Regions from separate parts of the Peribacillus sp. NPDC076916 genome, predicted to be linked through region 1. Evidence: riboswitches for the same ligand, from Rfam matches in the RefSeq annotation. Region 1 holds a riboswitch; the other holds the start of a gene.
What was found. A riboswitch is a leader RNA that binds a small molecule or an ion and turns the genes downstream of it on or off. The one in region 1 is predicted to bind thiamine pyrophosphate.
Positions count from the first base shown of each region.

Region 2: it holds a riboswitch for thiamine pyrophosphate, as region 1 does, so the genes downstream of both, tenA (thiaminase II) here and ACQKFG_RS12370 (ABC transporter substrate-binding protein) in region 1, are expected to answer to the same signal.

Region 1 covers NZ_JBNNIU010000003.1:576,836-580,023, reverse strand. The annotation lists gene ACQKFG_RS12380 (ABC transporter permease) at 1-689, opposite strand, end outside; gene ACQKFG_RS12375 (thiamine-binding protein) at 686-970, opposite strand; gene ACQKFG_RS12370 (ABC transporter substrate-binding protein) at 982-1,986, opposite strand; TPP riboswitch at 2,121-2,230, opposite strand; gene ACQKFG_RS12365 (protein-glutamine gamma-glutamyltransferase) at 2,521-3,188, shown strand, end outside.
Region 2 covers NZ_JBNNIU010000007.1:81,682-84,869, reverse strand. The annotation lists gene ACQKFG_RS19520 (AMP-binding protein) at 1-897, shown strand, start outside; gene ACQKFG_RS19515 (SDR family NAD(P)-dependent oxidoreductase) at 949-1,695, shown strand; TPP riboswitch at 1,834-1,962, shown strand; gene tenA (thiaminase II) at 2,097-2,780, shown strand; gene ACQKFG_RS19505 (ECF transporter S component) at 2,795-3,188, shown strand, end outside.

The DNA of each region.
Region 1 (3,188 bases):
ATTCCCATGATGATGAAAATGGCAACAAACACCCGATCTGTCCTGAACGCAGAGGAAGCGAGAGTCATATAAACACCAATCCCCGATTTTGCTCCAAGCCATTCCGAAATAACCGCACCCATTACACTATAGGTGGCCGAAATTTTCAGGCCGGAGAAAATGAACGGAATCGAGTGAGGAAGTTCCAGCTTCCAAAATAACTGGCTTTTTCCCGCTCCCATCATCTTGAAATAATGCTTAAGTTCGTACGGTGTCTGGCGTAAACCATCCAATGATGAAACCGCAACCGGAAAAAAACATACAAGCGATATCACTATTAACTTAGGCAGCATGCCAAAGCCAAACCAGATCACCAAGAGCGGCGCCAGAACAATGATGGGTATATTTTGTGATAGTATGAGCAGAGGATAAACCGCATCCTTCACACCTGGAAATAGGTGTAAGATTGCCGCGATCAATAAGCCGATGCAGCTTCCAATAAAAAAACCCGACAACGCAAGCTCGGTTGTGGATATAAGGTGTCCGTATAGATTGCTGGACGACTCAATTCCTTCAATGAAAATGGCCGATGGAGCGGGAAACAGCCATTCTTCGACTTTCAATAAAACTGTCACTGACTCCCATACTATCAGCAACAATAATAAAAGAAAGAAGGGAGCCCCCTTCTTCCAAATTCCCCTTCCGTTCATGCCCTATATTTCTCCGTTAACGTATCCATCGTTATCCCGCTTGGCTGATATAATATTTTCACTTGGGAAATGACATTCGGCGATCCTATTTCAATCATTCTTACATTCATTTTTTCTATCACGGCAAAAAGTTCGGAAAGCTCACCCTCCATTGTCGTTTCAAGCGGGTGAACCTCATACTTGACACCTGATTCTTCAATGATCTTGATTGCTTCATCGACCATGGGGATGACATTTTCCCCTTTAGGAATGATCTGTATGCTAATTAATGAGTTGGCCATTGTATTTCCTCCTATTTTGGTAAAAATTCATTGGTAAATGCCTTTTCAGGATCGAAATCACCTTCAAGAAGCTTATTTTCAGTCATCCAATCACTGTAATTCTTCCAAATTGCAAGCTTTTGCTCACCCCATCGCGGAGCATCATCCTGATACTTGTCTGCCAGCCACTCCTGGCTTTTCTTCACTAGTTTTGCATCAAGATCCGGTGCAGATTTAATTAACATGTCCGCTGCATCATCAGGATTCTTGATCGCAAACTGGTACCCTTTCGAAGCTGCATGTACGAATGCTTTAACAGTCTCCGGATCTTCTTTTATCATCTTTTCATTCGTAGTCAATACAGGCGTATAGTAATCAAGCTTATCAGAGTATTCGGTTAAGTAAACCATATTAAGCTTTTCATTTCGCAATTCAGCCTCAATCCCTGTCCATCCATAATAAATCCAGGCAAAATCTATATCCCTTTTAACCGAAGTGAAAAAATCCGTGTCTCCTGTATTGACTATATCCACTTTATTTACATCCGCATTTTCTTTTTTCATGAGTGAATCAATGATGGCCTTTTCAACCGGAGACCCCCAGCCACCATACGTTTTCCCTTCAAAATCCTTGGGAGTTTTAATGTTCTTTGCCTCAGGTGAAGCGAATCCCGAGGTATTATGCTGGATGACGGCAGCTACCGAAACAATCGGCACGCCCTGCACGCGGGCCTGCGTTATGCCCTCCTGGTAACTTACGCCAAATTCAGATTTCCCTGAAGCGACAAGCTTATCAGCTCCGGCTTCACCTGGCATGATGATTTCCACATCAAGACCTTGTTCTTTAAAATAACCTTTTTCCTTGGCTACATACAATCCTGTATGGTTTGTATTAGGTGTCCAATCGAGCACGACCGATACTTTTTTTAATTTTTCATTTCCTTCATTTTTAGATGCTTCTTCTTTTTCATTAGTTCCGCCTGCACCGCATCCAGCCAAAAGGAACAACGAAGTTAACAGTGGCAAGAATTTATTCAAGTCATTATCCTCCTACACATCATATAAGATCCATATGCCGGAACCATAATGGGGCTCCAGGGTTTATTCAAATACTGGATGAAAAAGCAAAAAACGCCCGAAGATGGATTCGGACGTTAACATACAAAACAGAAAGTCAGTAATAATATGTTCCCTCCGCTGGCATCATCCAGATCAGGTTCAAAGAGTCAGCATCTAAAGGATGCAATCTCAGCCAGCAGTACTGGCCCCCCTACATTTCTCGCACATATGAACTTTTCTCTCTCATTATATCAATTCATGGGGAAAAAGAAATACTAATTTGCTTCTTCTCGCTAATCGGAGAGGTATTCCTGCACTCTAGGATTTCTAGCAAAACATCTTTTGGAATGAAAGCAAAAAAATTCTGCCTCTTTTCATTCCAATCATTCTCAGCTGTCACGTTCCAAATAGTCAATTCAAAGCTTGCATTCATATAATGAGCATTATATGTAAACATTTTTGTTTACCGGTTTTATAAACCGTTCATTTCATAAGTAAAAGGTGGATATGATCATGATAAAGATTAATCACAAACGGTTAGATGTCAGTCAAATCCAACCAGGAATAGCATCTGCTAAATCACTTGAAATCGTCCAATTGCTGGCGGAGGATTCCAACATTTTTGAATATCGGAACTTTAGAAAGTTTAATTTCGAGATACAACTGAGGAACCGGGTCATTGCGGCAGCTATTGCGTTGGATAAAAGTAATGCAGAATTTTCCACACTTGAGGAATCGGCATCCAATAAACAATATTGGCGCCTTTCAAAGGATGGCACTTTTACCCTTCAGCCAGGAGTTCTCCCTCATGCTGCACTCGTTGACATTTTCATAAATGGAGGGCTTTATGCTTTTGAATGCGGGACTGCAATAGTCGTCACTTTTTTAAAGGCCATTTTGGATTTGATCGGCCCTAGGAATTTCGACGACCTTTTTTCAAACCTAGTTTTATATGACTGGCACCCTCCACAAAATATGGAACTCATCGTTCATAAAGGAAGGGATTATTTACCAGGTGATTGCCTTTACTTCAAAAACCCTGATCACGACCTGGCAACTCCTGAATGGCAAGGTGAAAATGCCATATTATTAGGAAAAGACCTCTTTTATGGCCACGGGATCGGGATTACCAGTTCACAGGGAATCATCGATGAATTAAATAGCAATAGAAAGCCGTTCGC
Region 2 (3,188 bases), on a different contig from region 1:
TATGGAGTTAGGCTCCCTACACATATTGGAGGTACGGGAGTCTATCAAGACATTTGGAATCCGAGAGAGTTTATTGAATGGGTAGAGAGGGAAAAGATAACGTTTACGGCCGGAGCTACTCCTTATCTGCAAGATACGGTCCAAATGGAGGGGATAGAAAGGTATGACCTTAATTCGCTACGAGTCTTCGTAGCTTTAGGTGCCCCGATTCCCAGGCATTTAGTAAAGGAAGCCATGGAAAAAGTCCCGTTCAAGATATTGTCAGGGTGGGGTCAAACGGAAGATGGCTTGGTAACCTTGACGAGACTTGAAGATCCAGAAGAAAAACTGACGAATACCGACGGAATTCCGTTTCCGGGAATGGAACTAAAGGTCGTAGATTTTGAAGGGAAGGTCTGTGCCCCGAATATAGAAGGCTCTTTATTAGTAAGGGGTCCGGCTCTTTTTGTCGGCTATTTTAAACGGATCGATGATACTTTAGCTGAATATAGTGACGGATGGTTCATTACCGGTGATCGAGCTTTCATTGATGAAGAAGGATATATTCGAATTTCTGGAAGAAACAAAGACATAATCATACGTGGCGGTGAAAATATTCCAGTCGCTTATGTAGAAAATGTATTGTATGAACACCCGGATATTTCTAGCGCTCAGGTTATTGCAGTTCCAGATTCCCGTCTTCAGGAAAAAGCATGTGCATGTATCAGCATGAAAACGGGGAAGAGCCCGATCACGATGGAATCCATGCAGGAATTTCTCTCGCAAAAGGGTTTGGCCAAACAATATTGGCCAGAATTTCTTGAAATTATGGATGACTTTCCTCGTACGGCAAGCGGGAAAATCCAGAAATTCCGGCTCCGGGAAATGATAAATGAAAAGTTAGTCGACAAGAAATAAGCAGTTTAAATAAATCCGTATTGACTAAATGGTGAAAGTGGAGGGAAATATATGAATAAAAGAATCGCATTTATTACCGGTGCCGGAAGCGGAATTGGCAGAGAGATTGCAAAAAAATTGGCTTCTCGCAATTTTAACATCATCGTGGCTGATATAAATCATAAAAATGCTGAGGAAACGGTTTCTTTAATCGAAAATTCGGGTTTTGGAGCCAGAGCCGTCCATTGTGATGTAACGAAATTAGAAAGTGTTAAAAAAGCCGTTGAAGAAACAGTGAATCATTATCATAAAATAGATATATTGGTTAATAATGCAGGCTGGGATAAGGTGGAACCTTTTTTAAAAAGTGATCCTATCACTTGGAAAAGGATTATCGATATTAATTTACTTGGCCAGATCCATACTTGCAAGGAAATTTTACCTCTCATGATTGAAAATGGTTACGGAAAGGTAGTAAATATTGCATCTGATGCAGCTAGAGTAGGATCAAGTGGAGAGGCAGTTTATTCGGCTGCTAAGGGAGGGGTGATTGCCTTCACAAAAACGATAGCAAGAGAAATGGCACGTCACAAACTCAACATCAATTGTATTGCGCCAGGTCCTGCAGATACGCCCCTATTTCAAGAAATAGGCTCATATAATGAAGGTATAGCAGGTGCCTTGGAAAAAGCGATTCCATTTCGCCGGCTAGCTCAACCAGAGGACATTGCCAGTGCTGTTGCCTATTTCGTTTCGGAAGATGCAGGGTATATTACGGGGCAAACTCTTTCCGTAAATGGTGGATTAACAATGGTTTAAAAATCAATATAGTTGGGTGGTTATGCAAGATTGAAAGGCTAGTAAACTTAAAGCATTAGGTTGAAAACTTTTTCTAATATGTTTGACAATTGGGTTTATCGTGTTAATATAAAGGCAAATGGAAATTAAATATACAATTTGTACCACTAGGGGTGCTTTAATGGTAAAAGTTTATTTTACCGCAGAAGCTGAGATTAAAGTATGACTTTAAGACCCTTAGAACCTGATCTGGTTTATACCAGCGTAGGGAAGTGGGGTCTGGAACGATACGATTCTGTATTTTTTCAAGCACAACCACTTTCTTTACGTTTAAGAAAGTGGTTTTTTGTTTGCAAAAAAAGGGGTGATAAAAGGTTTTTTCTGTAAGATTCATTGAAAAATACAAATTGGAGGTAAGGGACATGAAGTTTTCAGAGGAAATTCGTCGGGAAGTTGATCATATTTGGGAAGCTAGTTTTAATCACCCGTTTGTTGCAGGAATAGGAGATGGCACATTGCCATTGGAATGTTTTCGTTTTTATGTCATGCAAGATGCCTATTATTTATCTCATTTTGCCAGGGTTCAAGCTTTAGGGGCAGTCAAAGCTACAGATTTACATACAACAAGCAGGCTTGCCGGCCATGCACAAGGAACATATGAAGCGGAGTTGAAGCTTCATGAGAATTTTTCTGAGAGATTAGGCATCACAAAAGAAGAAAGGGACAATTTCAAACCCGCCCCGACTGCTTATGCTTATACTTCCCATATGTATCGTGCAGCTTATTCGGGACATTTAGGTGATGTTATTGCAGCCATCTTGCCGTGTTACTGGCTGTATTATGAAATAGGTGAAAAGCTGCAAGGTTGCATACCCGAAGAGCCGATTTATCAAGAATGGATAGCGGCGTACGGAGGAGAGTGGTTCCGCACTTTGGTGGAAGAACAAATTGCGAGGCTGGATGAGATTGCTGAAAAAGTAACGGACGAAGATAAGGAGAGAATGAAAGAGCATTTTATCCTGAGCAGCCAATATGAATATTCATTTTGGGAAATGGCTTATCGTTTAGAGAGATGGCCTGTGCACCAGGAAACACTGGAAGTATAAAGGAGAATGAAATAATGAAAAAAGGATTGAAATTAACGGATATATTAGTCACGATCGTGATTTCGGTAGCATTTGGAATCGTTTATATCCTTTGGGGTTCGATTTACTATTCCGTTAAACCATTAGGATTACATCTGGATCAACTTATTTATGGAATGTGGTTTATAGCTGGTCCCGTCGCCTTTTTAATTTTACGGAAACCGGGTGTGGCACTTTTGGCGGAGATTGCTGCAGCTTCCGGGGAATTCTTTCTAGGCTCTCCTTGGGGGCTGACCGTACTGTTATATGGGGTAGTCCAAGGTTTGTTCGCGGAACTGGTGTTCATGGCGTTCAAATATAAAAAATTCAATATGTCGGTGGCCGTTTTAGCTGCGGTAGCTTCATGCCTTGCATCCGTACTAATGGATT